Regions from separate parts of the Subdoligranulum variabile genome, predicted to be linked through region 2. Evidence: predicted binding sites of a transcription regulator. Region 2 holds the regulator's gene; the other holds the start of a gene.
The links. The regulator HrcA, encoded in region 2, represses chaperone genes, less so after heat shock. The targets are predictions, from matches to a motif close to TGTTAGCACTCNNNNNNNNNGAGTGCTAACA.
Positions count from the first base shown of each region.

Region 1: a site for HrcA is predicted at 7,569-7,599, ahead of htpG (molecular chaperone HtpG). Genes of this name have one in related genera too.

Region 1 is NZ_CP102293.1:163,434-179,025, reverse strand. Features, by position in the region: gene NQ490_RS00865 (ABC transporter permease) at 1-372, opposite strand, end outside; gene NQ490_RS00860 (ABC transporter permease) at 377-1,129, opposite strand; gene NQ490_RS00855 (ABC transporter ATP-binding protein) at 1,131-2,048, opposite strand; gene NQ490_RS00850 (response regulator transcription factor) at 2,204-2,923, shown strand; gene NQ490_RS00845 (sensor histidine kinase) at 2,920-4,287, shown strand; gene NQ490_RS00840 (YkgJ family cysteine cluster protein) at 4,427-5,116, opposite strand; gene NQ490_RS00835 (D-isomer specific 2-hydroxyacid dehydrogenase family protein) at 5,116-6,102, opposite strand; gene NQ490_RS00830 (alpha/beta hydrolase) at 6,121-6,921, opposite strand; gene NQ490_RS00825 (C-GCAxxG-C-C family protein) at 6,942-7,403, opposite strand; gene htpG (molecular chaperone HtpG) at 7,624-9,525, shown strand; gene NQ490_RS00815 (helix-turn-helix domain-containing protein) at 9,682-10,545, shown strand; gene NQ490_RS00810 (thymidine kinase) at 10,591-11,205, opposite strand; gene NQ490_RS00805 (redox-sensing transcriptional repressor Rex) at 11,223-11,861, opposite strand; gene NQ490_RS00800 (ClpP family protease) at 12,165-12,884, shown strand; gene NQ490_RS00795 (DNA translocase FtsK) at 13,032-15,592, shown strand, end outside.
Region 2 is NZ_CP102293.1:2,582,844-2,598,435, forward strand. Features, by position in the region: gene NQ490_RS12085 (LrgB family protein) at 1-319, opposite strand, end outside; gene NQ490_RS12090 (CidA/LrgA family protein) at 312-674, opposite strand; gene NQ490_RS12095 (hypothetical protein) at 842-1,231, shown strand; gene hisG (ATP phosphoribosyltransferase) at 1,378-2,958, shown strand; gene hisD (histidinol dehydrogenase) at 2,955-4,244, shown strand; gene hisC (histidinol-phosphate transaminase) at 4,261-5,328, shown strand; gene hisH (imidazole glycerol phosphate synthase subunit HisH) at 5,352-5,969, shown strand; gene hisA (1-(5-phosphoribosyl)-5-[(5-phosphoribosylamino)methylideneamino]imidazole-4-carboxamide isomerase) at 5,982-6,698, shown strand; gene hisF (imidazole glycerol phosphate synthase subunit HisF) at 6,711-7,469, shown strand; gene hisIE (bifunctional phosphoribosyl-AMP cyclohydrolase/phosphoribosyl-ATP diphosphatase HisIE) at 7,581-8,237, shown strand; gene NQ490_RS12135 (histidinol-phosphatase HisJ family protein) at 8,239-9,066, shown strand; gene NQ490_RS12140 (NUDIX hydrolase) at 9,124-9,600, opposite strand; gene NQ490_RS15415 (stage V sporulation T C-terminal domain-containing protein) at 9,672-10,214, shown strand; gene NQ490_RS12155 (MATE family efflux transporter) at 10,219-11,598, opposite strand; gene hrcA (heat-inducible transcriptional repressor HrcA) at 11,826-12,839, shown strand; gene NQ490_RS12165 (nucleotide exchange factor GrpE) at 12,860-13,462, shown strand; gene dnaK (molecular chaperone DnaK) at 13,542-15,380, shown strand; gene dnaJ (molecular chaperone DnaJ) at 15,476-15,592, shown strand, end outside.

The DNA.
Region 1 (15,592 bases), 830 kb from region 2:
GCAAAAACAATAGAGAAAGAAGATAAAGAGCTGGGTCAGCACGACCAGCTTGATCACCACGATGAATTTGGCAAAAAACAGGGCGAATGGGTGTACCGGTGCGGCCATGATCAGGTTCCAGTTGTGCCCCAGATGTTCCAGACGCCAAAGGTAGGAGGCATAGATGGCTACTATGGCGGGAAAGAAGAAAAGAGAATAAAAGAGCGTGTGCTGAGTCCAAAGGGCATACCAGCTTACCCCGAGAATATCCAGATTGCCCAAGTAGTTCACCGTGCCGTAAGCGGCAGAAAGGATTGGCAACAGGAAAAACAGAAACCAGATTGCAGAGGCATGGAGTTTCCGGTTTTCGGCCCGGATGCAGTGCAGAAACATGGAATTATACCTCCTTTGTACGGATTGAGTGCCAGGTGACTTCGAAAAAAAGGCTGCCTAACAGGATGGACCACACAAGCAGCGGTAAATTGAAATCACGGATGGCATATGCAACGATTTTGGTCTCGGGATCCCAGGAGGCCATTATATAGCTCCCCAACGGAATGCAGTAGCTCCAGGGAATAAAATAACAAAAGACAGACGGCATGAACGCGGCAAACAGGCCGATCAAGGCTCCGGCAATCCCTGTACACAGAGCGGGCAGTGGGTTGGCAAGCAAAACTGTCAGCATAAGTTCGGAAAAAAACAGCATCAATCCCACAGCACTGGTGCAGAGAAAAAGATAGAAGAACTGTTCTGTCGGCGGGAAATCCTGATAGCCGTTGCGCAGACCAAGGCAAAACACACCTGCCAGTTCCAGGGCGACGATCAGAAGCACTTCTGCGGTGCCGAAGAGGGATTTGGCAAGGAAAAGGCTTTGCCGACTTTGCAAGGTATAAAGCAGCTTCGGAAAATTTCCTTTGACTTCCACATCCCAAAGACGGCTGGCCAGCATGGCCATGCCCACCGGCAACAACACGGTGTTCATAATGGGCAAGGTGTACAGCAGGGCATGGTAGCCGTCCTCTGCGGACTTTGTACCGCCGGGAGCGGAATACCAGGACCAGAGGAGCACCGCAAGAGGCAGGAGCAGGCAGGCCGCCAGATCATGACGCCGTTTTGCTTTCTGGCATTCAGCACGAAGGCTTCGCAACATTTCAGCTCACCTCCTTGCCCGAATCGGTCAGACTCAGGAAGATATCTTCCAGAGATTTGGTATGCCGGGTCAGCTCTACAATGCCGGCGCCGCTGGCGGCCAGGGCCTCGACAAGATCTGCCAGCAGTTCATCCCGAAGCGGAGGAAGTGTCAGGATGTCTTCCTTTTGCTTTGGCATGATCCCCCGGGCCCGCAGTACCGGCAATGCTTTCTGGATATGCAGCAGCCGCATGGTCAATGCACCGCGGCTGTGCTTCTGCAAATCTCGAAGGGAACCTTCAAAGAGCATTTTGCCGTGATTGATGATGCCGACCTGACCGACCAGCTGCTCCATTTCCCCCAGAAGGTGACTGGAAACAAGGATGGTGGCGCCGGTAGCCTGTGGCATCTCTGCGAGCAAGGTACGCATTTCCTGAATGCCGGCGGGATCCAGCCCGTTAGTGGGTTCGTCCAGAATCAGAAGGGGCGGATTGCCCAGCAGGGCCATAGCAATACCCAGTCTCTGCTTCATGCCGAGAGAATAATGTCCCACTTTCCGGTTGCGGTCCTTGGTCAAGTGAACAACGTCAAGCACACGACCGACCTCTTTGTAAGAAACTCCTTTCAGGTCTGCCACGATTTTCAGGTTTTCTTCCGCCGTCAGGTGGAGATATCCGGATGGCGATTCAATCAGGCTGCCGGTCTGGCGAAGCAGCTGCAGACGATTGGATTCAGTGAGTTCTTTGCCGAGCAAAAAGACTTGCCCGGCGCTGGGGTGAATCAATCCCAGCAGCATTTTCATGGTGGTGCTTTTTCCGGCACCATTGGGGCCGATAAAGCCGTACACGGAACCTTGGGGAATATGCAGATTCAGATGATCTACGGCTCTTTGCCCATCATAGGATTTACAGAGCTCTCGGGTTTCGATGACGATTGACATGGTGTTTGCTCCTTTGCACAGATGTTTGTTTCCCACCTGTATCCTACAACGGCCAGCTTAATTGGAGTGAAATCCCCGCTTAAGTTTACCTTAAGTTTTCAAAAGAACGTGGCCTCCGGTGTTGTGGTGCGGTATAATACAAAGGAGGTGAAATCATGCAGACGATTTATGATGCCAAACTGTTGTTGGTAGATGATACGCCAGAGCTGTTGAATCTGTTATGCGAGCACCTGCGTGCCGCGGGGTATCATGCCATCGCAATGGCCGGAAACTGTGCTGCCGCCCGGGAAGCTTTTGCACAGCGACGGCCTGAGCTGATGATCCTGGACATCAACCTTCCGGATGGAGACGGCTTTGCGCTGTTTCGTCAGCTGCGTGCGCAGGCGGATGTGCCAGCCTTGTTTCTCTCCGCCCGGGATGCTGACGCCGACCGGCTGTTTGGATTGGGGCTGGGAGCGGATGATTATCTGACCAAGCCGTTTTTGATGCAGGAACTGCTGCTCCGAGTGCAGCATATTTTGCAGCGCGCCTACCGATCGGAACTGCAGTGCGGCAGATCCAATGTTCTGCAGCTGGGAGAGCGAACGGTAGAACTGGCGGATGCACAGGTACGCCTGCCTGATAAAAGCACCTTGCCGTTGACGGCCACCGAACGGGCAATTCTGCAAAAGCTGGGGGAAAACCGTGGCCATATTATCACATATGATGCACTGTGTGAGGCTGTCTGGGGCCAGGACTATTACGGATATGAGAACAGCCTCAATGTGCATATACGCCATCTGCGTGAAAAACTGGAGGAAACACCTGGCAAGCCCCGTTGGCTCCTCACCGTGCGCGGCATCGGATACAAGCTGGCGGGGGAGGCACGGCCATGAAAACCTTTGTGCGGTTGATCCGGCGCTATGTATTGCTGGCAGTAGGATTGTCCCTGCTCCTGATTGTGCTGGCCCTGGCGCTTGTGGTTTGGATTGGTGTTCAGTTCGGTCTGGTGTGGCAGCGGGAGGTTACTTACTCCTACGAAGAAATTGCAGACCATCTGCAGCAGAATGATGCGGGACAGTTCTTGTTCGATGAACAGGACGAGGCTTACTGGTTGGATGGCTATGAGTGGGCTATGGTGCTGGATGATGGGGGGACGGTAATCTGGCAGTATCAGCTTCCACGGGAACTGGACCGCAGATATACGGCATCCGAAATTGCGGTTTTCTCCCGCTGGTATCTGGAGGATTACCCGGTTTTCTGTCAGGTACGGGAGTATGGCCTGCTTGTGTTGGGAATGCCCAAAGACAGTCTCTGGAAATACAGTTTCTGGACGTATCCCGATCTGATCGAGTGGATCTTTTACCGTGGCACAAGCCTGCTGGCTGGCGTTCTTGTGCTGATTCTGGTGCTTTGCCTGGTGTTCAGCTGGCGGGGCGCCAAATCCTTGGGGACGGTGGCTGACGGCCTGGATACATTGGCCGAGGGACGTACAGTGCAGCTGCCGACACGGGGATTTGCGGGGGAACTGGCGGAAAAACTCAACCGTACCAGTGCTCAAATTCAGTACCGCAATGAAATCATTCAGCGGCGGGACACGGCACGCACCAACTGGATTGCTGGTGTCAGTCATGATATCCGCACCCCACTGTCCCTGATTCTGGGGTGGTCGGAGCAGTTGCAGCAAGACGCGACGCTGCCGGACGGTGCACGGCATAAAGCGGAAGGGATTCGTCTGCAAAGCGAAAAAATCCGGTCGCTGGTAGAAGATCTCAACTTGACCAGTAAGCTGCAATACGGGGCGCAGCCCCTGCGTCGAGAGGCTGTACAGGCCGGTCCGATTCTGCGCAAGTTAGTGGCGGATTTTTGCAACAGCCCATTGGCAGATGGCTGCGAAATCGAATTGAATATGACCCGTGAGGCGGAACAAGCCGTGATACAAGCGGATCAGGCGCTGTTGGCCCGTGCTGTGGAGAATATCCTGGGCAACAGCGTGCGGCATAACCGAGGGGCAGTTCGTTGTTGGGTGACAGCAACGATGGAAGAAGCGTGTCTTTGCCTGACTGTCACAGACGATGGTGTCGGGTATCCGGCACGGGTCTTGGAGGCGCTGCAAAGCGGCCGGGTGGAAGAAAACACGCCGCACATCCTGGGGCTGCACGTGGTGGAGCAGATTTTGCAGGCACACGGTGGAAAGGTGCTTTTTAGTCAGAACGAGCCAAAAGGAAGCAGAGTGGAAATGCACCTTCCTGTTGCATAAAAAGCTCCCGCCTGATATTCAGGCGGGAGCTTTTTGCATATTTGTGCCGCGGAACCGGGGACTCATCGGACGACCGGATTTCCGGATTCATCCTGAAGGTTCACAAAAGGGGCGGATTGCTGGCTTTTTTCAGGGGGGCTTATCCCGCGTTGGAAGGCGATAGAAGACGCCGCAACAGTGGCATAAGTGTTTCCATGTTATGCTGGAATTGCGGGTAAAAATCGTCTCCCAGGTCATAGTCCAGATACAAAGCGCGCTCGATCCGGCGCGTAGCCGCGGTAAAATGTGGATGTTCCAATCCGCCGGCTTCCAGCAGTGCATCGGAAATCTGCGTGCAAACCACGGCCCAGCGGGCATCAATACCGGTGCGTTCCGGGATGGCGGCATCTTCCAGATAATCCTGCAAGGTGCGTCCTTCCGCGCAGACACCGCACAGCGGCAGCTGGGGAAAGTATTCTGTGCGCGCAGTGATCGGATCAATGCTTTGCCCCAGGGGATACAGCGCACAGGCCAATGGCCGGGCATCATGAATCACACAGGCATTGCCCTCAAAAAAACGACAATTCCCGCTTTTGGGATCCGGGGTGAGAAGAAGCGCGGGCAGGCAACTTTGAGGAGCGATATAACTTTTACAGAAGGCGTTTGCTACGATGCGGGGAGAAAGGCGCAGGCGCCGGGCAATGCGATACAGATCGTACCCGGATAGTACGAGATCCCGGCGTTTACGGCAACAATCGCCGCATCCGGCACAGACGAAGCTGAATGTGTCCTGAGGAGAAAGGCAGGGGCCGACCTCCCATGCTTCGCTGCGGCGGCCCGGCTCTACCATCACAGATGTACCTCGCAGGGATTGCTGCGCCCGGCGGCGAAATCTGCTACAGCTTCAAACGCACTCTGCACCATACTGGCCACATTCACATCGGTATAGAAAGCGGTGTGGGGGCTGAGGATCACATTGGGATAACTGCGCAGCAGATTCAGTTCGCGGTTTGGCAGCGCCTCGCCACAACGGTTATAGTAGCAGATGCCATTCTCGTCCTCCACGACATCCAGGCCGGCACCGCCGATCTTGCCGCTCTCCAAGCCCTGCAGCAGCGATTCCGAGTCGATCAGGGTTCCGCGGGCGGTATTGACCAGCAAAACGCCGTCTTTCATTCTGGTGATGGCCTCGGCGTTGATGAGATGGTGGTTTTCCGGCGTGGCGTTCAGGTGCAAAGTGATCACGTCGCTGCGGGCATACAACTCATTCAGAGAAACATACTCGGCATAGGGGCGCACCGCATCGGACGGATAAAGGTCGTAGGCCAAGATCTTGCAGCCGAATCCGGACAGGTGACGGATTACCGTACTGCCGATCTTGCCGGTGCCGATCACGCCCACTGTGCAGCTGGAAAGATCGTGGCCCATCTTTCCGGGCAAAGAATAGTCCTGGGCAGCCGCCCGTACCATGATTTGGTTCATCTTGCGGGTGGCCATCAGCATCAGCATAATGGTGTAGTTGGCCACCCCCTCCGGAGGGTAATGGCTGTGGCTGACACGTAATCCCAGGCGTTTGGCGGCATCCAGCGGGATATGGTCGTATCCGATGCTGCGGCAGGGCAGATATTTGACGCCCATTTTTGCAAAAGCCTCCAGATATTCGGGGCGCACTTCGCAGGGATTGGTACTGACGGCATCACAGCCTTCAGCCAGCTGCAGATTTTCCGGTGTGGGAACTTCCTCGGTCCACTTGTAGTCGATACCGTATTTTTCGCGGTTGGGTTCACAGTACTGCAGCTCATCAAAGGGACGCAGTGCATAAAAAAGAATCTTCATGCAAAATCATCTCCTGTTTTATCGCAAGGAATATTGAAAAATTCCTGCCAGCCATTCGGTGCAAAGCTCAATCCAGGCGGCAGCGTGAGGATTGGAACAATTGACTTCTGCCGTGCAGGTGCTGGAGCCATGGATGCCATGGGCAAACAGATGCAGCTCATAAGGAACGTGATGTGCTGTTAGTGCCTGGGCCAGCAGCAGCGAATTCTGAACGGGAACGGTGCCGTCATCTACGGTGTGCCAGAGAAAAAACGGCGGAAGCCCTTCTTTTACCTGGTTTTCGAGGCTGAAAACAGCTCGAAGATCCTTGTCGTTGCCGGCGAGGTTGTCGAAGCTTCCGCGATGGGCGAATTCGCCGGCTGTGACCACGGGATAGGCGAGAATGACCGCGTCAGGGCGGGCCTCTGTCCCGGTGGTGCCCAAGGCCTGTTGAACAGGAGGGGCATCCCAGAGAATGGCTGTGGCGCCTGCCAGATGACCGCCGGCAGAAAATCCGCAAACGGCGATTCTGGCAGGATCGATCCGCAACGCAGCAGCATTGCGCCGCAGATGCAGGATGGCGCCCGCGGCATCAATCATCGGCTGCCAACGCAACGGCGCAGCGGCTACTGTGTAGCATAGGACAAAAACCTGATACCCTGCCTGCAGGAACTGCATCGCTACGGGGTCTGCCTCACGTGTGCTGCAGTGTTCATATCCTCCGCCCGGCAGGATCAGCACAGCGGGGCGGATATTGAAATTGGGCATCTCGGCGGTTTCTTCGCGCAGATAACCGGTCAGGACTGCACCGCCGGGCAAGGATTTTTGATAAATCTGCATCAAAGTGCTTCCTTTCTGAGTTATTTCTGCTCCAAAGGGTGTTGCTCTATGTATTCTGCCATGATATCTGCGGCCAGCCGTACAAGTTCGGGACAGGGGCGCTTTTTGTAGTATTCCGGGGTTCTCGCGCTGGCAACGGGGGTGCCCTCTGCCTGTTTCAGGCCCAGGAGCTCCCGGCAGATGATGCTTCCACCGCCGTTGCGCTCCTTGTACTGTTCAGCCAGCGCCTGAATTTCCGTGTACGTCTGAGTCTTTTTGGCAGGGTCGGTGTTGCCGTAGAGTGCCCCCAAGACCAGCGTAATACCGGAAAAGGCACCGCACACTTCCCGCATGCGGCCGAACCCGCCGCCGAATCCGGAAGCCAGTTTCAGTGCTTGCTCTTCGGTCAGGCCCATTTCGGAAGCGAAAGCCAGCGCAACGCACTGGCTGCAGTTGTAGCCTTTAAAAAAAGCCTCGTAGGCTTTGTCTCCATATACCGACATGGTTGCATCACAATCCTTTTTGTTTGATAGAAAATCCAAGTACAGAATACCCCAATTCCAGGCATTTGAAAAGAGGAAAACACGTTTTTTTCGCAGTGGGATTTTAAAATTTTTGTTAAATGCCCAAGAAAGACTTGCACATTGCGGAAAAGAGTGCTAAACTACCATTAGCAGTTAAAAACAAAGAGTGCTAATTCAACCAAAAGCGAGGTCATATTTTATGGCAATGCGTCAGTTCAAGGCCGAAAGCAAAAAACTGCTCGACCTGATGATCAACTCTATCTATACCAACCGTGAAATTTTTCTGCGTGAATTGATTTCCAATGCATCGGATGCCTGCGACAAGCGCTACTTCAAGAGTCTGACCGATACTTCCATCGGGATTACCAAGGAGGACCTGAAGATTCACATCCAGCCGGATAAGGACAGCCGTACCCTCACCATCAGTGATAACGGCATCGGCATGACCAAGGATGAGCTGGAAAAGAATCTGGGTACCATTGCAAAATCCGGTTCTTTGGACTTCAAGACCGAGAACCAGAGCGACAATATCGACATTATTGGTCAGTTTGGCGTCGGCTTCTATTCTGCGTTCATGGTAGCCAGCAAGGTGACGGTCATTTCTCGCGCTCAGGGCGAGGATACCGCCTGGCAGTGGGAGTCCAAAGGCGTGGAAGGCTATACGCTGACTGAAGCCGAAAAGGATGATGTGGGTACGGACATCATTCTGGTACTCAAGGAAGATACCGATACTGAAAAATACAGTGAGTATCTGGATGAGTACACACTGGCGGGTCTTGTCAAGAAATACAGCGATTACATCCATTTCCCCATCACGGTGTACCGCGAGAAATCCCGGCAGAAACCGAAGCCGGAGGACGCCGGGGATGATTACAAGCCGGAGTACGAGACCTACACCGAGCTGGAGACCCTGAACAGCATGGTGCCCATCTGGAAACGTCCCAAGAGTGAGGTCAAGGACGAGGACTATAACGAGTTCTACAAGAGCAAGTTTATGGATTACTCGGATCCGCTGCGGGTCATTACCAGCCGGACTGAAGGCACCGCAACCTATACGGCATTGCTGTTTATCCCTGGCCGCACCCCGTATGACTACTACACCAAGGAGTACGAAAAAGGGCTGGCGCTGTATGCTTCCGGTGTTATGATCATGGAGAAGTGTGCCGATCTGCTGCCGGATTACTTCAGCTTTGTCAAGGGTGTGGTGGACAGTGAGGACCTGAGCCTGAATATCAGCCGTGAAACGCTGCAGAAAGATAGCCAGCTCAAGCTGATGCGCAACAGTTTGGAGAAGAAAATCAAGAACGAACTGCATGCGATGCTGGTGAATGACCGCGATAAATATGAAACCTTCTGGAAAGCCTTTGGCCGCCAGATCAAGTTCGGTATCTACGGCGATTATGGTATGCACAAGGATCTGCTGGCGGATCTGTTGCTTTTCTACTCTGCCAAGGAGCAGAAGCTGGTGACGCTGGATGAGTATATTGAGAAGATGCCGGAAGACCAGAAGTGCATCTATTACGCGGCCGGCGATGATACCGACCGTCTGGGCAAACTGCCCAATGCACAGCTTGTTCTGAGCAAGGGATATGATCTGCTGCTTTGCACCGAGGATGTGGATGAGTTCTGCCTGCAGATGATGCGGGACTACAAGGAGAAGGAGTTCAAGAACATCAACTCCGGTGATCTGGGTCTGGAGACTGAAGAGGAAAAGAAGGCGGCGGAAGAGACTGCCACCGAGAACAAGGATCTCTTTGAAGAAATCAAAAAGGCTCTGAACGGCAAGGTCAAGGAAGTCAAGGTCAATCCTACGCTGAAGGAGCATCCGGTGACGCTGTCCAGCGAAGGCGGCATCTCCATGGAGATGGAAAAGGTGTTGCGCAAGATGCCCAATGGTGAGGGCGTGGAGAGCACCAAGGTGCTGGAACTCAATCCTTCCCATGCGGTATTCGCCGCGCTCAAGGCTGCCCATGAGGCCGGTGACACCGAGAAAGTTGGCAAGTACGCCGAGCTGCTCTATGATCAGGCACTGCTGATTGCCGGGTTGCCCATCGAGGATCCTGTGGCGTATGCGCAGCTGGTCTGCGGGCTGATGAAGTAATTCCTCTTTTGTATCAGGAGTCGGGAGATTTTCCCGGCTCCTTTTCTTTTGGAAAAAGATTCCCCATTTGAAAACGTGCAAAAAAAGTGCTATCCTAATAAAAATGGCAAAAAAGGTCGGATCGCGGTGCAGGCGATTCAGCGAAAGAGGTTTGCAATGGTTTCGGAATATACCTACTGTCCGCAAACGGATTTCTTCATTGAGCGGCTTGATCGGGACAAAGGTCCCGATATGCCGAGCTTCCATATTCATCACAAGTTTGAAATCTATTACGAAATTGCCGGCACTTGCCGCTATTTTGTGGAAGGTGCTGCTTACATTGTCAACGCAGGCAGCGTGGTTATGATCGGTGAGAACCAGATCCACAAGACGGCTTCCCTGGGAGACTCGCCCTCCAGCCGAATTGTTGTGAATTTCAGCCGGGAATACCTGGAAAAGGTGGCCGCGGCGTTTCCAGAAGTGGATTTCTTTTCCTTTCTGACCGACGAAAGAAATCATCTTTTGTCGGCGATCACCGTCAAGCAGCAGAATCACATTCAAAGTATTTTGCAGCAGATGCTGGATCTGGAAGGGGAGACTTCCCCGGAGGATCAGGCTCTGCGCGCCATGTTGCTGGCGACGTTGCTGTTGGAACTGAAAGCGCTGTGCGTGCAGCAACAGTGCCAGGGGGGCGAAAAAGGGCGGGTGAGCAATCACATTGTGGAACAGATTCAGGCTTACATCGCCCAGCATTATGCCGAAAAGCTCACCCTGACCGGAATTGCCAGCCAGTTTTATATCAGTCCCTATTATCTCAGCCGCCTGTTCAAAAAATCCACCAACCTGAGTCTGATCGAATATATCAACGGGGTGCGCATCAAGGCGGCCCAAAATCTGATCGAAAAATCCGGTGAAAGCATTTCTTCTGTGGCAGGACAAACGGGATTTATGACGACGGCCCACTTTCGCCGGGTTTTCAAGGACGCCACGGGCTTGTCTCCGCAGCAATATCGTCAGCAGTACAAAAGAATCAATAAATAAAAACCACCTTCCCCGGGGTTCTGTACCTCCGGGGAAGGTGGTTTTTTACGATTCCTGCTTTCCGTGCCGTTTCAAAAAGGCTCGGTACTCACGGTACCAGCACTGTGGACAAAGGCTTTGATACTCCACATTGTCGACGGTGTCGATGGCAACCTGTGCGCCTTCAAATACGAATTCTCCGTTGACCTTGCGCCCGTTGCAGATCGCTTTTCGTCCGCAGGCACAGATGGTTTTGAGCTCTTCGATGGTGTGTGCGAGTTCCAACAGGCGGGTGGAACCCGGAAATCCGCGCATCATAAAATCGGCCCGCAGCCCATAGCAGATCACCGGGATACCAAGATCTACCGTGACCAGAAACAGCTGCTCTGCCTGTTCAGGCGTGAAGAACTGACTTTCATCGCAGAGCACACAGGCGGGGGCGCCGCGGGCGGCGGAGTCCTCTTTGACAAGATCTACAATGTTCATGTCTGGCGTGACAAGCTTGTCTACTTTACAACTGATGCCCAGGCGGGAAACAATGGAATCCTGCCCTTTGGTATCGATGGCAGGCTTGAGGATCAGGACACGCATGCCGCGCTCTTTATAATTGTAGGCTACTTGCATCAGAGCCGTGGTTTTGCCGCTGTTCATGGCACCATAGCGGAAGTATAATTTGGCCATAAGGGGACGATCCTCCGTTACTCTTTGTTGCGCAGCCGATAGCCAAGGCTCATCAGGCTGTCGCCCAGATGGACATTCTCCACTGTCAGTTCGGGGTATTCCACCGACAGATCATAGTGGCTGAAGTTCCATACGCCATGAATGCCGTAGGAGACAAGATCCCCGGCCAGATCAATGGCACTCTGACGCGGTACACACAAAACGGCCACCTCGGGATGGTGCTGGGCACAAAAATCCGACAAGGTGTGCAGCGGCAAAATGGGCACCCCGGACATTTCCTTGCCGAATAGATCGGGGTTGATGTCAAAGACACCGATCAGACGATAGCCATTGGTGTCCCGGCTGATAAAGCTGGACACGGCTGAACCCAGATGGCCGGCACCGATTAGGATGGTGGGCAGACGTTCACCATCGCCAAACAACAGTTTGCCGATTTCCGCGCGCAACACATCCACTTTGTAGCCGATACCCTGTTGGCCAAAACCGCCGAAGCAGTTGAAGTCCTGCCGGACCTGACTGGCGGTGGTGCCCATCATATGCGCCAATTCGCTGGACGAAATTTTTTCCTTACCGTCGGCAGACAGATTGGTCAGATAGCGGTAGTACTTGGGCAGTCGCTTGATGACCGGCAGGGAAACTTTATTTTGAACCCCCATGATGAAAATACCTCACAATGTGCCGGCAGCTGTGCTGCCAGGCAAAATTTGCAATACGCATTTTTATAATTTATTATAAATACTATCCGCGAACTTGTCAATTTTTTATCTAAGTTTTTTAAAAAACTGTTCAACAACGATGCTTTACAGCGAAAACAGGACAATTTTCTTGCGCTTTTTTCATTGGGAACAAAAATCGAGAAGAAAAAGAAACATATTTGCCTAGAAAAGCCGTGCATAGGGCGGCGCAGCCAGGGGTACACTGTTAAAAAGATGGTATCGTGAAAGGGGCTGTATCGGTATATGGAACCAACTTCCAAAAAATCCAAGGAAAAAACCAGGCTTAATCCTACAGAAACTGCCGCACTCAAGCGGCTGGAGCACGATTTGATCACCGAAGATGGGATTGTCCCGGCGACCAAGGGACGGCATGCCATTCATTGCCTGACGGTTATCGGAACCATTGAAGGACATACGCTGGCACCGGACAGCCAGAAAACAACCAAATATGAGCATGTGATTCCACAACTTGTGGACATTGAGGAAGACCCGGAGATCGAGGGGCTTCTCGTGATTCTCAATACGGTGGGCGGTGATGTGGAAGCAGGTCTTGCGCTGGCGGAGCTGATCGCGGGGGTCAGCAAACCCAGTGCCACACTGGTGCTGGGGGGCGGCCATTCCATCGGCATTCCGCTGGCAGTATCCGCCCGTCGCAGCTTTATTGTTCCGACGGCCACCATGACAGTGCACCCGGTACGACATTCCGGCATGGTGCTGGGGGTACCGCAGACGTTACGCTATTTTGAACAGATGCAGGAACGTATTGTGGGCTTTGTCGCGGGGCACTCCGGCATTACAGCGAGGCGTTTTACAACACTGATGCACAATACCGGAGAGTTGGTCATGGATATGGGTACGGTGCTGGATGGGCGCCAGGCGGTGGAAGAAGGCCTGATCGACGAACTGGGGGGGCTTTCAGATGCGCTGGGCTATCTGTATCGGGAGATCGAAAGAAAAAAATAAGCAAAATAGCCAATGCGGAACGAAAAGCAGTTCCGCATTTTTCATTTACAACCCCCCGCATTCGTGATAAAATAAAACCTGAATGTCCGTTTGGCTGATGAGCCTACTTATTTTATAAAGCATCTACTCAGAGGGGTATTATTCAATATGGCACAATCTCGTTCCGGAAAGAACAGCAGCAAGCGAAAATCTTCGGCCAGCCGCAGTTCTTCCTCTCGTTCCCGCAGCTCGAGCAGTCGCTCCTCCTCTGCCCGCGGGAAAAAAGCACCGTCCCGGCGCGCCCAGCGCCGTGCTGAAACGCCCAATCTGCTTCGCAGCGTCCTGCTGGCTGGGTTGGGACTTCTCTGCGTGGCGATGGTACTGGTTCCGGGGCAGAATATCTGGAAAGCAATGCGTGGAGGCCTGTTTGGCATCTTTGGCATCATGACTTACCTTGTGGGCCCGTTTCTTTTGTATCTGGCCTATCTGCTGGCGTCGGGGTACCGAGTCGGGCTCTTCGCCGGGAAAGTGGTTCTGATGGGGACTCTGTGTGCCAGCGTTCCTGTCATTTTCTCCAAGGTATCGGTTACCGAAGCCAACGCATGGGAAGTCGTCAAAATGCTGTTTATGCGCGGGCAGAGCGGATTCTGGGAAGGCGGAGTGCTGGGGGCGCCCATTGGCGCAACGCTGCTGGCGTTGTTTGGCCGGCCGGCTTCCAACTTTGTCATGCTTCTGGTGTTTGTGCTGGGGTTGATGGTGTTCTTCGCCATCACGCCGGTGGACGTGGTGGATTTTCTCAATGGCCAGTATCACAAGGTACAGCAGGTTCGTGCGGAGCGGGAAGCCGCCGAATCAGCTTATGACACCCAGCTTTTCGGCGGAGAGCCGGAAGAGGAACCCATTGAAAATCTGACCGGTACGCTGCCGGACGCCCAGCGCCGCCACCATCCCGCGTATGACGTGATAGCTGATACCGGGCGCATCCCGCAGCCGACGGCCCCGACAGCAGAAAATCCCGCGGCGGCAACTGCCGCAACCCTTTCGGGACTGTCTTCTGCTCTGGGGGGCAATTCCCGCGCGTCCTTCGATGTGGATCTGGGACCGTCACCGGAGAGTCAGGCCCTGAAGCAGGCGGTGGAACATGACCCGCTGGAACCTGTCACCATCGGGCCAGGCGGAACATTCGGCATGGATCCGCTGTCGCACCTGTCGGATTCTCAGCGCTTCCATGCGCCCAAGGCGGCGCCGGCTCCGGCCGCTGCCCCGCCGCAGGAAGATTTTGAACTGAAACTGGATGCCGAACCGGCGCAGCAGTCCGGTGAAGGGGATGAACTGGATTCCCTCATCAATCGCGCGGTCAGCGGTCATGCACCGTACTATGCCCAGCGGGATTACAATCCTCCGGAAGAAGAGGAAAGCTTTTCGGTGCCGCTTCAGCCGGAACCGCAGGCGGAGGGCTTTGATACGCCATTGGTACCGGTACAGCCCGAACCGGCAGCCCGCGTACCAGGGGATACGATGGCTTTTTCACCGGATGAGCTGCAGACCCCTGCAGCCGGTGGTGCCATTCCTACTCTCAATGGCAGCTTTGATGTGGGCCAGGCGGCCAGTGCCGCATGGCAGTCCGGCCGTCCGCTGTCGGAATTGCTGGACAATCAGGTGAGCCGGACGCCGCAGCCTACGGGAACGGAAAGCTCCTATATTGTACCGCAGCGCGGGGAAGCAGCCCAGCTGCAGGTCAGTACGGCGGTGGGCAATTCGGCTTCGGCGCCGATCCATACGCCGCCGTCTGCGGCTAAAATGGATCCCAACGCAATGTCCCTTGCCGGCGCAGCCAAGGAGCCGCCCAAACCTTATTGCTATCCTTCGTTGAATCTTTTCAACGCCACGCGCCCGGAGGACGAGGCCGGTGCGGCCCGGGAAATGAAGAAAAATGCCGACACCCTTGTCAACACACTGGAAAGCTTCGGCGTCAAGACCAAGATTCTGGATATCTGCCGTGGGCCTTCGGTTACCCGGTATGAACTGCAGCCGCAGGCCGGCATCAAGGTCAGCCGTATTACCAGCCTGGCAGATGATATTGCACTGAATCTGGCCACTGCCGGGGTGCGTATCGAAGCGCCGATTCCCGGCAAGCCGGCAGTGGGTATTGAGGTGCCCAACAAGATCCGTTCCACGGTGAACATCCGCACGGTGTTCGAATCGCAGAATTATATCAATATGCGCAGCCCGCTGACGATGGCACTCGGCAAGGATATTGCCGGTACGGCCCAGGTGGCGGATCTGTGCAAGATGCCCCATCTGCTGATCGCCGGTTCCACCGGCAGCGGCAAATCGGTTTGTGTGAACTCCATCATCATCAGCTTTTTGTTCCGCTCCGGTCCGGAGGATGTCAAGCTGATTCTCATTGACCCCAAGGTCGTGGAATTGGCGGAGTACAACGGAATTCCGCATCTTCTGATGCCGGTCGTTACAGAACCACGCAAGGCGGCCGGCGCGCTGGGGGCCAGCGTGGCGGAAATGGAGCGCCGCTACAAGCTTTTTGCCGAGAATAACGTCCGTGAGATCAAGGCGTATAACAAACTGGCCGCTCAGAAAGGCCTGGAACATCTGCCTTACATCGCCATCATCATTGATGAGTTGGCAGATTTGATGATGGTAGCCGGCAAGGAAGTGGAAGATTATATCTGCCGGATTGCGCAGAAAGCCCGTGCGGCCGGTATTCACCT
Region 2 (15,592 bases):
GGCTGGTGATGACACCGGCCAGAATCGCCGCCAGGATGGCGCCCACGTTTTTCTCCAGCAGATCCCATTTCTCATACAGAGGAATAGCCAGGCTGACGGTGGCAGGGGCCAGCAGCCAGTTGACCGGGGCGGCGCTGGCACTGTAGTCGGCGTAAGGGATGGCAAAACAGCGCAGGAAAACGATCATGAAGATGCTGCCCATCAACAGGGGGTTAAAGATGGCCAGCCGGGTTTTGCGATTGATCAGAACACCAAGGGCATAGGCGGCCAGCGTGGCAAAAACGCCCCAGCTGCCGCAATTCTGCAGGAATTCACTCATGACTTTCCACCTCCTGGCCGGCAGTACAATGTTGGGCCACCAGACCGGTCACCGCCATGACCAAAGCTGTGATGGGAATGATGGCAATTACCACCGGCACAAAGACATCCGCCAACTGGCTGCCCAGTTCCATGACACCGCTGGCCGCCGGCACGAACAGCAGCGGGAAGATGCCGGTCAGGAACAGACCGGTCTCCCGTACCTGTTCCAGTCTGAGCAATCGGAGCTTCAGCGCGGCAACCATCAGCAGCAGGCCGTAGACGCTGGCCGGGATGGGCAGCGGCAGCACGGCAGCCAACGCTTCCCCCAGCAGGCAGAAGCCCACGATCCGGGCAAATTGAAACACGAACTTCATATACGATCCCTCTTTATGCTAGAATGCTGACTCATCATACCACTTCTTGTCAGATCATACAATTACCAGAACAAAATTTTGTGAAAAAATTCCTATACTTGTATTTTGCCGCGGAGTGTGGTATACTAACCCAAAACCAAGTTGGGAATGCGAAAAGAGGTTTTGACATGTCTTTGCTGAAGAAACTGGCCGGTCTGGCCGTGGGTGCCGCTGCTGTGGGCGCCGCTGTGTATGTGCTGCAGAAGCGCGAGCACGGCGAGGAGTACGAGCATATTGTGGGCCCGGCGGACGAGGTTGAAACCGACGCCGAGCCCGAAGACGATGCGTCTGCCGAGGCTGAACAGGCCCCTGCCGCCGCGTCCCCGGAGACTGATGCCGTATACCAGCCGCCCATGGCTGCCCATCCCGTGCAGACCGGCGACGATACCCCCAATGCAAACCCGGTGGAACTGGGTGCTGTGGAGGTCCCCAAGACGGCAGACGGTAAGTACGACGCTACCAAGATCGCGGATCCCGCGGACTTTGGCGATTGGGACGAACAGGGCTGCAAGGGTTGATAAACCGAACGCTTCAGGCGCATCTTTGTGAAGGCAAAGGTGCGCCTTTTGCATTATTTTGGATTCAATTGAATAAAAATGCGCTTTACAACTTTATTGCACTAAAGTATAATACACTTATATGTGCGAGAGGCAGGGAATTGACAATGGAAATCCAGCTGCAGAATTTTACCCCCGCGGAGCAGGCGACCTTCCGGCTGCGGGCTTTGTACGAGCAGGCGGGCTACCGCAAATACCGGTGCTCCCGGTTTGAGGAGTATGCGCTGTATCAGGAATACCGGCGATTTTTGCCGGATGCCCAGGTGGTGACCTTTACCGATCTGGACGGCAAACTGCGGGCCATCAAACCGGATGTGACGCTGTCCATCGCCAAGACAGCCCAGCCGGCGCCCGGTGAATGCAAACGCTTCTATTATAATGAGGAGGTCTGCCGTCCCAGCCGGGAAAGCCACACCTTCCAGACCATACACCAGATGGGACTGGAATGTATGGGCGCGGTGGATGCGGCGGCCCAGGCAGAGGTCGTGCGGCTGGCGCTGCAAAGTCTGGCGGCGCTGGAGGTCCCCACGGTGCTGGAGGTCAGCCACATGGGCTTTGTGACCGGCCTGCTGGATGCGCTGAAGGTGCCGGAGGAATCCCGCGGCCGGCTTCTGGAATTGCTCAACGAGAAAAATGCCCATGAATTGGATGCTGCTGCACGGGCCGCTGGATTGACCGAGGAGGGAGCCGAGGCGTTGTGCGGCTTGCTGCAGCTCCATGGCCCCTTGGGGGCTACGCTGACGGCTGCCCGGAATTGCTGCCGCAGTGATGCCCAGCGGGCGGCGCTGGAAGAACTGCAGGCGCTGCAGAACCGGTTGGGAGAAGACGGCCGCGGCACGATGCTGGACCTGAGCATGGCCGATGAGATGGAATATTACAATGGCCTGGTCTTTACCGGTTATGTGGCCGGTGTGCCCCGTGCGGTGCTCAAGGGTGGCCGGTATGACTATCTGATGCAGCGTTTCACGCCGGGAGCCAACGCCATCGGTTTTGCCATCTATCTGGATGAGCTGGAACGGCTGACGGCACAGAGCGGGGAAGACCGGCCCGGCAGCGAAAAGGTCTGGCTCAACATTGCGCTGCCCAAGGGCCGCCTGGGCGATAAGGCCTATAAACTGTTGGCGGAGGCAGGCTACCGTGCCAATGAGGATTACAACGACACCCGCAAGCTGGTGGTGGAAAACCCCGAGGCCGGGGTGCGGTACTTCCTCGTCAAACCCAGCGACGTGGCCATCTATGTGGAGCATGGCGCGGCGGATATTGGTATCGTAGGCAAAGACATCCTGGCCGAATCCGATGCCGACGTCTACGAACTGCTGGATACCGGCATGGGCAAATGCCGGATGTGCGTGGCAGGCCCCAAAGACTTTGCAGATGACGAGAGCCGGGCGCTGCGGGTGGCCACCAAGTTTGTAAACATCGCCCGGGACCATTACGAGCGTTGCGGCCGGGATATTGACATCATCAAACTCAACGGTTCCATCGAGCTGGCACCAATTCTGGGGCTGTCCGACGTCATCGTGGATATCGTGGAGACCGGCACTACCCTGCGGGAAAACAATCTGGCCGTCATCGAGGAATTCATGCCCATTTCCGCCCGGTTTATTGCCAACAAAGCCAGCTATAAGTTCAAATATCAGCAGATGAGCACACTGCTCAACAAGATGAAGGAGGCTCTTGCCCAATGATCCGCCTGTATGATTTTGACAAAGTCAAACCTGAGGAAATTCTCAACCGCGACATCCGTGCCGAAGCGGACGTGGAGGCCACGGTGGATGCCATCATTGCCGATGTGCGCGCCCGGGGGGACGCTGCCCTGATCGAGTATGCGGCCAAGTTCGACCATGCGGAGCTGCAGTCGGTGCAGGTCACCCAGCAGGAGATTGACGAGGCTTTCGCGGAACTGGACGCCCAGGATCCCGAATTCATCACGACCCTGAAAATGGCGGCGGAGAATATCCGGCATTTCCATGAGCAGCAGCTTCACAAGAACTTTATCCTGACCGACAAGCCCGGCGTGGTGCTGGGACAGAAATACACCCCCATCCAGCGGGCGGGCGTCTATGTGCCGGGGGGCACGGCGGCCTATCCTTCCACCGTGCTGATGGATGTGATCCCTGCCAAAGTGGCAGGCGTCAAACAGATCGTCATGACCACGCCGGCGGGCCCCGGCGGCAAGGTGAACCCCGGCATTCTGGCGGCGGCGGTCATCGCAGGCATCGATAAGATCTTCAAGAGCGGCGGAGCCCAGGCGGTGGCGGCCCTGGCTTACGGCACTGAGAGCGTGCCCGCTGTGGATAAGATCGTTGGCCCCGGCAATATCTATGTGGCCACGGCCAAACGGAAGGTTTTTGGCAAGGTGGGCATCGATATGATCGCCGGCCCGTCGGAGATCCTGGTGCTGGCGGACGGCAGCTGCAACCCGGCCTGGGTGGCGGCGGACATGCTCAGCCAGGCAGAACATGACAAACTGGCCACACCGGTGCTGGTCACCGACAGTTGGGAGCTGGCCAAGGCGGTCCAGGCGGAACTGGAAGTTCAGATCCCGCAGCTGGCCCGCGCAGCCATTGCCCGGGCCAGCGTGGACACCAACGGCAAGATCATCGTCACCGATGATATGAACAAGGCCATCGAGGCGGTCAACATCATCGCGCCGGAGCATCTGGAAATCTGTGTGGACGATCCTTTTGCAGTACTGGGCCGCATCGAAAACGCCGGCAGCATCTTCCTGGGCAAGAATGTGCCGGAAGCGCTGGGCGACTACTTTGCCGGTCCCAACCACACGCTGCCTACCAGTGGTACGGCCCGGTTCAGCAGCCCCCTGGGGGTGGATGATTTCGTGAAGAAGTCCAGCTTCATCTATTATACCCGGGAGGCGCTGGGCCAGGTGGAAAAGCGCATCGCCAACTTTGCGGAGCACGAGGGGCTGCACGCCCACGCCAAAAGTGTGACCATCCGATTTGAGGACCAGTGAGCGGGAGGCGAAAAGGATGAGCCGTTATTTTACCAAAACGCTGGCCGCGCTGGAACCCTATACCCCCGGCGAGCAGCTTAAAATGGACAACCTCGTCAAGCTCAACGCCAATGAAAATCCCTATCCGCCGGCGCCCGGCGTGGCGGCGGCGGTGGCGGCGGCAGTGCCGGGGCTTCGGTTGTATTCCGATCTGACCAACGCCGAACTCAACCGGGCCATTGCCGGGCACTGGGGTGTCCAGCCGGAAAATGTCCTATGCGGCAACGGCAGCGACGAAAACCTGTTGTTGGCGCTGCGGGCTTTCTGCGACGAGGAGACCCCGCTGGCCTTCGCCGACATTACCTACAGTTTTTACCCGGTTCTGTGTGATCTGCTGCATATTCCGCAGCATGTCATTCCTCTGGAGGATGACTTTACCATCGACCTGCACCAATACCACGGACTGCACGAGACCATCGTGATCGCCAATCCCAACGCGCCTACCAGTCTGCTGGCGCCGGTGGATGCCATCGAGGAGGTACTGCGCACCAATCCGGACAACATCGTCATTGTGGACGAGACCTACATAGAATTCGCCCCGGCGGGCTCCACCTGCCTGCCGCTGCTGGCAAAATACGATAATCTGGTTATCACCCATACCTTCTCCAAAACCCACAACCTGGCGGGGGCCCGGCTGGGCTTCTGTCTGGCCCGGCCGGAACTCATCGCCGATATGAACCGGGTCAAGTTCAGCTACAGTCCCTATAACGTCAATTCTCTGACCCAGGCGGCAGGTACTGCGGCTATCCGGGACGAAGCGTACTTCCGCCAGGTCACTCAAAAAGTCCTGGCCACCCGCGCCGATACCACCGAAAAGCTGCGGGTACGGGGCTTTACCGTGCTGGATTCTGCCACCAATTTCCTGTTTGTCACCACCGACCGGATGCCCTGCCGGGAAATTTTTGAGAAACTGCGGGAACGGGGCATCCTGATCCGTTATTTCAGCGCTCCGCGCATCGACAACTGGCTGCGCATCACCATCGGCACGCCGGAACAGATGGAGCGCTTCTTCGCGGCGCTGGATGAAATCCTGCCCCGGAGCTGAGATGTAGAAGAGGAGGGAAAGTCATGATTGCCATTGTGGATTACGGCGTGGGCAACCTGTTCAGCCTGTCGTCCAGCGTACAGAGTCTGGGGGCCGAGGTGCGCGTCACCGGCAAAGCAGAGGACCTGCGTGCGGCCAGTCACATCCTGCTGCCCGGCGTAGGGGCCTTTGCCGATGCCATGGCCAAGCTGGAGGCCACCGGCCTGGTTCCGGTTCTGAAAGAAGAGGTACAGCACAAGCCGCTGCTGGGCATCTGCCTGGGCATGCAGCTGCTCTTTGAAAAGAGTTACGAATACGGCGAACATGCCGGCCTGGGACTGATTCCCGGTTCGGTCTGCCCGCTGGCCGACGATCTGAAAGACCCGAGTTTGAAGGTGCCGCACATCGGCTGGAACGCGCTGGACATTGTACCGGGCCGGGAAAACGATCCGCTGTTCCGGTATGTGAAAAACGGGGAGTACGTCTACTACGTCCACAGCTACTACGCCAAGGACTGCGCGGCCTCCACCCTGGCCACCAGCGAGTACAGCATTCCCGTTACGGGTGCGGTGCGCAGCGGCCATGTATACGGCACCCAGTTCCACCCCGAAAAATCCGGCGACACCGGCCTGCGCCTGCTCAAGGCGTTTGCAGAACTGTAAGGAGGGGACGGTATGAAACTCTATCCCGCCATTGATCTGCGCGGCGGTCAGGCCGTGCGGCTCTATCAGGGTGATTACGATCAGATGACCGTTTACAACGCGGATCCGGTGGCCCAGGCCCGGTCCTTCATCGAAGCCGGCGCCCAGTACCTCCATGTGGTGGATCTGGACGGCGCCAAGGACGATACCACCGCCAACCTGCAGACCATTGCGGCCATTGCCGGACAGGGCGGCCTCCGGATCGAGGTGGGCGGCGGTATCCGGGACGAGGAACGCATCCGGCGCTATCTGGATCTCGGCGTCGATCGCTGCATCCTCGGAACCATTGCGGTCAAGGATTTTGCCTTCACCGAAAGGATGGCCCGGATCTACGGCTCCCGCATTGCCGTGGGGGTGGACATGAAACAGGGATATGTGGCGGTCAACGGCTGGAAGGAAGTCACCCCCGAGCCGGGTGTGGATTTCTGCCGCCGCTGCGCCGATGCCGGCGTGAAGGCCATCATCGCCACCGATATCTCCCGGGACGGCACCATGCAGGGGACCAACCTGGATCTTTACCGGGAACTGCTGACGATCCCCGGCATCGAAGTCACGGCCTCCGGCGGCATCGCCCGCATGGAGGAACTGGCCGAACTGCAGGCCATGGGCTGCCATGCGGCCATTTTGGGAAAATCCATCTACACAGGCGCCATCGACCTGGCTGAGGCCGTGCGCCGCTATCAGGACTGAGGAGGGCGCAGCATGATTACCAAACGCATCATTCCCTGTCTGGACGTCAAAAACGGCCGTGTGGTCAAGGGGGTCAACTTTGAGGGGCTGCAGGATATGGCCGACCCCGTGGAGATGGCCCGGTATTACAACGAATCCGGCGCTGACGAACTGGTGTTTTACGACATCACCGCCAGCGTGGAGGGGCGCACCCTCTTTACCGATATTCTGCGCCGGGTGGCCAGCCAGATCTTTATCCCGCTGACGGTGGGCGGCGGCATCCGCACGCTGGAGGATTTTGACCGGGTCCTCAAATGCGGCGCCGACAAGGTCAGCGTCAACTCCGGTGCTATCGCCAACCCCGGGATCATCCCCGCAGCGGCTCAGAAGTACGGCAATCAGTGCGTGGTACTCTCGGCAGACATCAAACGGGTGGACGGCCGATTCATGCTCTTTGCCAAGGGCGGCCGGGAAAATACCGGCATCGATGCCCTGGACTGGCTGGAGCAGGGGGTGAAGAACGGCGCCGGGGAACTGGTGGTCAACTCCATCGATACCGACGGCGTCAAGAACGGCTTTGACCTGGAACTGCTGGATGCGGTGGCGGCCCGCTGTGCGGTGCCCATCATCGCCTCGGGCGGTGCAGGCCGCAAGGAGGATTTCCTGGAGCTGTTCCGCAATCACCCGGCGGTGGATGCGGGGCTGGCAGCCTCCATCTTCCACACCAAGCAGGTGGAAATCCGGGATCTCAAAGGCTATCTGCGCGAAAACGGTGTGGAAATGCGGCTTTGACCCCTTGCCAAACGCGGCGAAAACAGGTACACTATACATATATTTTCGTTGGGCGGGCAGTGCCATGAGTGCGGCCCGCACCAACCGTTATTGAGCAGGAGGTTTCTCAAGATGGAAATCACCCAGAATTCCCAATCGCTCCACTTCAATTCCCACGGGCTGATTCCGGCCATCGTGCAGGATCACTATACCAAAGAGGTGCTGACTCTCGCCTATATGAATGCCGAGACGCTGGCGCTGACCATCGCGGAGGGCCGCACGGTGTTCTGGTCCCGCAGCCGTCAGGAGATCTGGCGCAAGGGCGAGACGTCCGGCAACGTGCAGCGGGTCGTCTCCATCACGGCGGACTGCGACAAGGATGCCCTGGTCATCGACGTCATCAAGTCCGGTCCGGCCTGCCATACCGGCGCCGAGAGCTGCTTCTTCAATCCCGTCTATGTGTCGGATGAACTGAAGCAGTTCACCTGGCAGGGGCTGTATGAACTGATCGAGGGGCGCAAGACCGACCCGAAAGAGGGCAGCTACACCAGCTACCTTTTTGACAAGGGCCTGGAAAAGATCCTCAAGAAGGTGGGCGAGGAATCCACCGAAGTCATCATTGCCGGTGCCAAGCGCGACAAAGAGGAGACCATCTTCGAGATCAGTGACCTGGCCTATCACGTGATGGTGCTGATGATCGAACTGGGCATCTCGGTGGAGGATATCACCAAGGAGCTGGAAAAGCGGCATGTCATCGACCACAAAGTAAAGCAGGAAAGGATGCAGTAATATGGCGGGCGAATACCTGAAAAGTTCCGTCCACGTACATTCCAAACTGTGCGACGGCAAAAACACCTTAGAGGAACTGGCAGTCACGGCGTGGCGTGCCGGTCTGCAGACGCTGGGCTTCAGCGGCCACAGCCACACCCCGTGCGATCTGGAGTACTGCATGACCCAGAGCCGCACGGCGCTCTACAAGGCGCAGATCGCCAAGCTCAAGGAGCGCTACGCCGGCAAGCTGGATATCCTCTGCGGACTGGAGTGGGACCTCTTCAGCGACGATAACCCGGCGGATTATGATTACTTTATCGGCAGCTGCCACTACGTCCAGGGTCCCAAGACCGGCAAGTATTACGAGATCGACTGGCGGGAAAGCGACCTGGCCGCCTGCATCGCCGATGACTTTGACGGCGATGGCCTGGCAGTGGTGGAAGCCTACTTTGCCAATGTGGCCAAGGTGGCGGAGAAGAAGCCCACCATCCTGGGCCACTTCGACCTGATCAAAAAGATCAACGGCGACGGCAAGTTCTTCGATGAGCATGACCCGCGCTACAAGGCGGCGGCGGACAGCGCCCTGATGGTGGCGGCCCGCAACCGCTGCGTGTTGGAAGTCAACACCTCGGCGGTCTTCCGCGGCTTCCGCAAGGACTTCTTCCCCTCGGATGAGATCCTCAAGGACTGGCTGGCTCTTTCCGGCAACGTGGTTATCACGGCGGATGCCCACGACGCCAAGGCGCTGACCTTCGGCTACGAGGAAGCAGCGGCCAAGCTCAAGGAACTGGGCTACTCCAAGGTTCAGGTCCTGGGCAAGGATGGCTTCAAAGTCTGCCCGCTGTAACATACGTTCAAAACGAAACACCCCGCATGGATATTTTCCATGCGGGGTGTTTTTGTGTCAGAGCGCCATTTCCTGCCCGTCCAGCACGGCCCGGGTCAGAGAGTCGCCGTTGTAGGTAAGTTCCAGATGAAAAAAAGGGGCCTCTTCGGCCAGCAACCGGAAAAACAGTTTGTCGCCCGGCCAGATGGGCAGATCTGGTACCGCTTCTTTGGGGACCCATTCCAGCGTGCCTTCATTGCAGTCAATCATGCAGCCGGTAAATTCCGTACAGGTGTAGAGATGCATCCGCTCGGCGGGCCAGGGGGAACAGTAAAAGTCCACGATACCGCGATACTGCGGGTTCTGCATCGTCAGACCTGTTTCTTCCCGGACCTCCCGCAGCGCGCAGGTAAGGGCATCCTCTCCGGGCTCAAACTTGCCGCCGACGCCGATCCACTTGTCATGGTTGACATCTTTTTTCTTCTTTACGCGATGGAGCATCAGGTAACAGTCGTTGTGTTCCAGATAGCAAAGGGTGGTCTGCAAAAGATCCATACACAGTCTCCTATACATAAATCGGGTTTTTTAGCAGATACTACCATAAAATCATCCCGGAGGGAAGCAGTATGAAAGCAACAGGAATTGTACGTCGTATCGATGAACTGGGGCGGGTGGTGATCCCCAAGGAGATCCGCCGCACCCAAAGAATCCGCCAGGGCGATACGCTGGAAATCTACACCGCCGCCGACGGGGAGGTCATCTTCAAAAAGTATTCTCCTCTGGTGGAACTGGGGCAGATCTCGGCCATTTACACCGATGTGCTGGCCAAAAGCCTCGGCTGCACGGTGCTGGTCTGCGACCGTACCTGCATTACGGCGGCCTCCGGCACCGGAAAGGGGGATATGATGGGACGGGAAATCTCCACCGAGGTGGAGCATCTCCTGTCCGGGCGGACGGTCTACACGGCGCCGGACAATTCTGCCAAACGCCTGCATTTGTTTGAGCGCGGCGAGCGTCTGATCCTCTGTGCGGCGCCCATTGTGGCTCATGGAGATATTGAGGGCGGCGTCCTGCTGCCCGGCACAGCGCGGGACCCGGCACCCCGCCCGGACACCGTACAGGTGCTGGCTACTGCCGCCAATTTCCTTTCCCGCTGGATGGAGGAATGACCCCTCAGGCGGACTTGTTCATCTGGCGCAGCACCTTGCGGAAGGTGAAGAAGAAGAGCACCGAAGTGAAGAGCACCGCCAATGTGTCGGCCACCGGCTCCGCCATATAGACGGCCCGGGCCTGATCGTCACGGAACAGGACAGGCATCAGATAGATCAGTGGCAGCAGCAGGATGAATTTGCGCATGACCGCCACCAGGATGGATTGCTTGGCCTTGCCCAGGGAGGTAAAGGTCATCTGGCAGGCCATCTGGATACCGAACAGGAAGAGCGCCGCTACGTAGAGGCGCAGGGCGTTGCCGGTGTAGGCGACCAGCTCCCCATCGCTGGTGAACAGGGAGGCGAACGCCTGGGGAAACAGCTCTACCAGAGCCCACAGCAGGCAGGAGTAGAACAGGCTGACCCGCAGCAGCAGGAAAAATGCTTTTTTTACGCGGTCCCGTTTGCCGGCACCATAATTGTAGCTGATGATAGGCTGTGCTCCCTGGCCCAGACCCTGCAGCGGCAGCATGGCGAACTGCATGACGCTGGACAGGATCGTCATGGCGCCTACGGCCAGATCGCCGCCGTATTGCAGCAAAGAAGAGTTGAACGCTACTGAGATCACACTCTCGCTGGCCTGCATGATAAAGGTGGCGGCGCCAAGTGCCACACAGGGCAGCAGTACGGCAGGGGAGAGGCGGATGGTCTCTTTGCGCAGCCGCAGGAAGGTGCGCTTGCCGAAAAGAAAGGCCAGTACCCAGATACAGGAAAGGGCCTGTGACAAGATGGTGGCCAGGGCTGCACCCCGCACCCCCAGGCCGAACCAGAAGATAAAAATGGGATCCAGAATGATGTTGGCTACGGCACCAATAAGCACCGACAGCATGCCCTCCTTGGCAAAGCCCTGGGCGGTGATGAAGGCATTCATGCCCAGCGTCATCTGCACAAAGATGGTGCCCACCGCATAGATATCCATGTAGGCCACCGCGTAGTCTATGGTGTTGGCGCTGGCGCCAAAGGCCAGCAGAAAGGCCCGGTCCCCCAAAAACAGAATCACCGTCAGCACGACCGAGACTACGATCTGCAGGGCGAAGCAGTTGCCCAGGATCACCTCGGCCTTTTCTTTGTTGCCCTGACCCATGGCAATGGTGGCACGGGGGGCGCCGCCATTGCCCACCAAGGCAGCGAAAGCGGAGACAATCATGATCAGCGGCAGGCAGACCCCCACGCCGGTCAGAGCCAGGGCGCCGGTCTCTGGGATGTGGCCGATGTAGATGCGGTCCACGATGTTGTACAGCATGTTGATGAGCTGCGCGGCCACGGTGGGAAGTGCCAGCCGAAGCAGAAGACTGCCAAGAGGGTCGGTGGCGAGGAACGCTTTGTCGTCGGAATGGGTTTGCATCGCAATGGTCCCTTCTTTACATTATAATAAGGTTATAAAGTAGTATAAATCCGGCGCAGGAAGGTGTCAAGGCAGGTCGAAGCCGGGATTGTGTCGAAACTGTTAAACTTGCAAAAAGTTTTGCCAAACCCCTTGACAGAGAAAAAAAGGAGGGTATAATAAATTTAGCACTCAGAGATAAGGAGTGCTAAAACGAATCAAAGGGAAGCACAAAGGAGATGAGCGACATGGCGATGGACGCGCGCAAGCAGCGGATCCTGGAAGCTATTGTTGCCCTGTACGCCAGTGACGGTGAGCCGGTGGGTTCCGGTCTGCTGGCCAACTACTTTGATATGGCGTTGTCCAGCGCCACCCTGCGCAATGAGATGGCGGCGCTGACCAAGCTGGGGCTGCTGGAACAGCCACACACCAGTGCCGGGCGGGTGCCCAGCGCTCAAGGGTATCGTTACTACCTGGATCACCTGATCGACGCTCCGGGCAGCATCCAGCTGCCGGAGGAGGATCGCGAACACATCGACGACCTCTTCGCGGGCATGGATGTGGAGCCCGAAAAACTGGCCCCCGCGGCGGCACGCAGTCTGGCTGATCTGACCGAATGTGCAGCAGCCGTCACCACGCCTCAGGCACCGGACCTTTGCATCGCTCACTTTGAGGTCGTGCAGGTCGGCCGCTATTCGGCAGCGGTGCTGGCCGTCACCAGTGCAGGCGGCGTCCGCACCCGGGTGGCCCGGGTGGACACCGGCCTGACGCGGGACGATGCCGCCAACCTGGCCCAGCTGCTCAACCGGGGACTGACCTTTGTGGCGCCCCAGGATCTGAGCCCGATGCTGACGGCCAGCATGGTGCTGGCAGCAGGGGAGCGGCTGGCACCGGTGGTGCTGGCTGCTCAGGCACTGGTCACCACCGGCCCGCAGGCCTGCCTGCAGGGCGCCCAGTACCTGGCCAAGATGCCCGACGTGCGCGAGAATCTCGGCACGCTGCTGGAGATCTTTTCCGACAACGAGGCAGCCACCGAGCTGCTTCGCCCCGACGGCGGCAAGATCACGGCCACACTGGGCAGTGATCTGGATCCTGCCATGCCGGGGGCCTGCATCGTCAGCAAGCGGTATCTGGCCGGCGGCGGTCTGACCGGTTCGGTGGCGCTGATCGGTTCCACACGGATGGAATACCGGCGGCTGCTGCCGATTCTGGATTATTTCTCCGTCAAGCTGGGACAGAGCATGGCCGGGCAGGGCCAATAAACAGATAAGGAGGACCCGCAATGAGCCACGAGACAGAAAAAGAAAAGAACACGGCGACACAGCCTGAACAGGCTGCCGAGGCCCCCGAGACCGAAGCCAAGGGACAGACCGCAGAAGCGGCTCCCAAGGCGGAAAAGGCCGAAAAGAAAGAAAAGCATCACCACGCGGAAGCGGCGCTGCAGGCCAAACTGGAAGCCAGTGAGAAGAAAAACGCCGAGCTGAAAGATCAGCTGCTGCGCACCGCGGCCGAGTATGATAACTACCGCAAGCGCTCCCAGCGCGAGGCGGACCAGAAATTCAACGACGGCATTTCCCACGCCGTCACCCAGATCCTGGGCATCCTGGATACCCTGGACATGGCCGCCAATGCCGCCTGCAGTGACGAGAACTACAAGAAGGGCGTCATGATGACGCTGGACAAAGCTGCGAAAGCGCTGGAAAATCTCCACATCACCGAGATTGAAGCGCTTTCCAAGCCCTTTGATCCCAACTTCATGAACGCTGTGCAGCAGGTCCCGCCCGCTGAAGGGCAGGAGAGCGGCACCGTGGTTCAGGTGTTCCAGAAGGGCTACAAGATCGGCGACAAGATCATCCGTCATGCAACGGTGGTCGTCGCGGAATAACGCATGAATCGGGCATCGCCCGTTTCAGATAAATAGACATTCACCACATTCAAAGTTCTTTTGAAGGGAGTTTTATAGTATGAGCAAAATCATTGGTATTGACCTTGGCACCACCAACAGCTGTGTTGCCGTTATGGAGGGCGGCGAGCCCGTCGTTATCGCCAACGCCGAGGGCGCGCGCACCACGCCTTCTGTCGTCGGTTTCACCAAGACCGGCGAGCGCCTGGTAGGCCAGGTCGCAAAGCGTCAGGCGATCACCAACCCCGAAAATACCATTTCTTCCATCAAGCGTAAGATGGGTACTGCCGAGAAGGTTCATGCCGGCGGCAAGGATTACACCCCTGAAGAGATCAGCGCCATGATCCTTTCCAAGCTGAAGGCGGATGCCGAAGCTTACCTGGGCGAGCCCGTTACCGAGGCCGTCATCACGGTGCCTGCCTACTTCAACGACAGCCAGCGTCAGGCCACCAAGAACGCCGGCACCATTGCAGGCCTGAACGTCAAGCGTATCATCAACGAGCCCACGGCCGCTTCTCTGGCCTACGGCATCGATAAGGAAGCCGATCAGAAGATCATGGTCTACGACCTGGGCGGCGGCACCTTCGATGTCTCCATCATCGAGATGGGCGACGGCGTTACCGAAGTTCTGGCCACCAACGGTGATACCCACCTGGGCGGCGATGACTTCGACCAGCGCATCATTGACTGGATGGCCGAGGACTTCAAGCGCGAGAACAACATCGACCTGCGTCAGGACAAGATGGCTGCCCAGCGTCTGAAGGAAGCAGCCGAGAAGGCGAAGATCGAGCTGTCCAGCGCCACTTCCACCAACATCAACCTGCCCTTCATCACTGCCGACGCCAACGGCCCCAAGCATCTGGATATGACGCTCACCCGCGCCAAGTTCAATGAGCTGACCGCTGACCTGGTGGACCGCACCATGACCCCTGTCCGCAAGGCTCTGGCCGATGCTGGTCTGAAGGCTTCCGATCTGGCCAAGGTGCTGATGGTCGGTGGTTCCACCCGTATCCCCGCCGTCTACGACGCCGTCAAGAAGGAACTGAACTGCGAGCCGTTCAAGGGCATCAACCCCGATGAATGCGTCGCCGTCGGTGCCGCCATTCAGGGCGGTGTCCTGCAGGGCGATGTCAAGGGCCTGCTGCTCCTGGATGTTACCCCGCTGAGCCTGGGCATTGAGACTCTGGGCGGTGTCTGCACCAAGATCATCGACCGTAACACCACCATCCCCACCAAGAAGAGCCAGATCTTCTCCACCGCTGCGGATAACCAGCCCAGCGTTGAGGTCAACGTCCTGCAGGGCGAGCGTGAGTTCGCCAAGGACAACAAGAGCCTGGGAACCTTCCATCTGGATGGTATTGCTCCGGCGCCCCGTGGTGTGCCGCAGATCGAAGTTACCTTCGATATCGACGCCAACGGTATCGTCCATGTCAGCGCCAAGGATCTGGGCACCGGCAAGGAGCAGAGCATCACGATCACCGCTTCCACCAACATGAGCAAGGACGACATCGACAAGGCTGTCAAGGACGCCGAGCAGTATGCCGCCGAGGACAAGAAGCGCCGTGAGGAAGTGGATATCCGCAACAACGCCGACCAGATGGTGTTCCAGACCGAGAAGGCCATGAACGAGTTCGGCGACAAGATCTCCGCCGAGGAGAAGGGCGACGTGGAGACCAAGCTCTCCGCCCTGAAGGAAGCTCTGAAGACCGGTTCCATCGATGACATCAAGGCCAAGCAGGATGATCTGCAGAAGGCTTTCTACGCCATCAGCGAGAAGGTCTACAAGCAGGCCGCCCAGAACCAGGGTGCGCAGCAGCAGCCCGGTGCCGACAACGGTGCCCAGGGCGGCAGCCAGCCCAAGGATGACGGCGCTGTGGATGCCGACTTCCACGAAGTCTGATACAATCTGAACCCTGAAACAAAGGCCGCCGCCCGGCAAGGCGGCGGCCCTTGCGGGGTTAATGAAAGAAAGCCCAAATAGAGGGGATTGATTCTATGGCAGAAAAACGTGATTACTATGAGGTGCTGGGCCTCGGCAAAAATGCCACCGATGCCGAGATCAAAAGCGCCTACCGCAAGCTGGCCAAAAAGTACCACCCCGACCTGAATCCC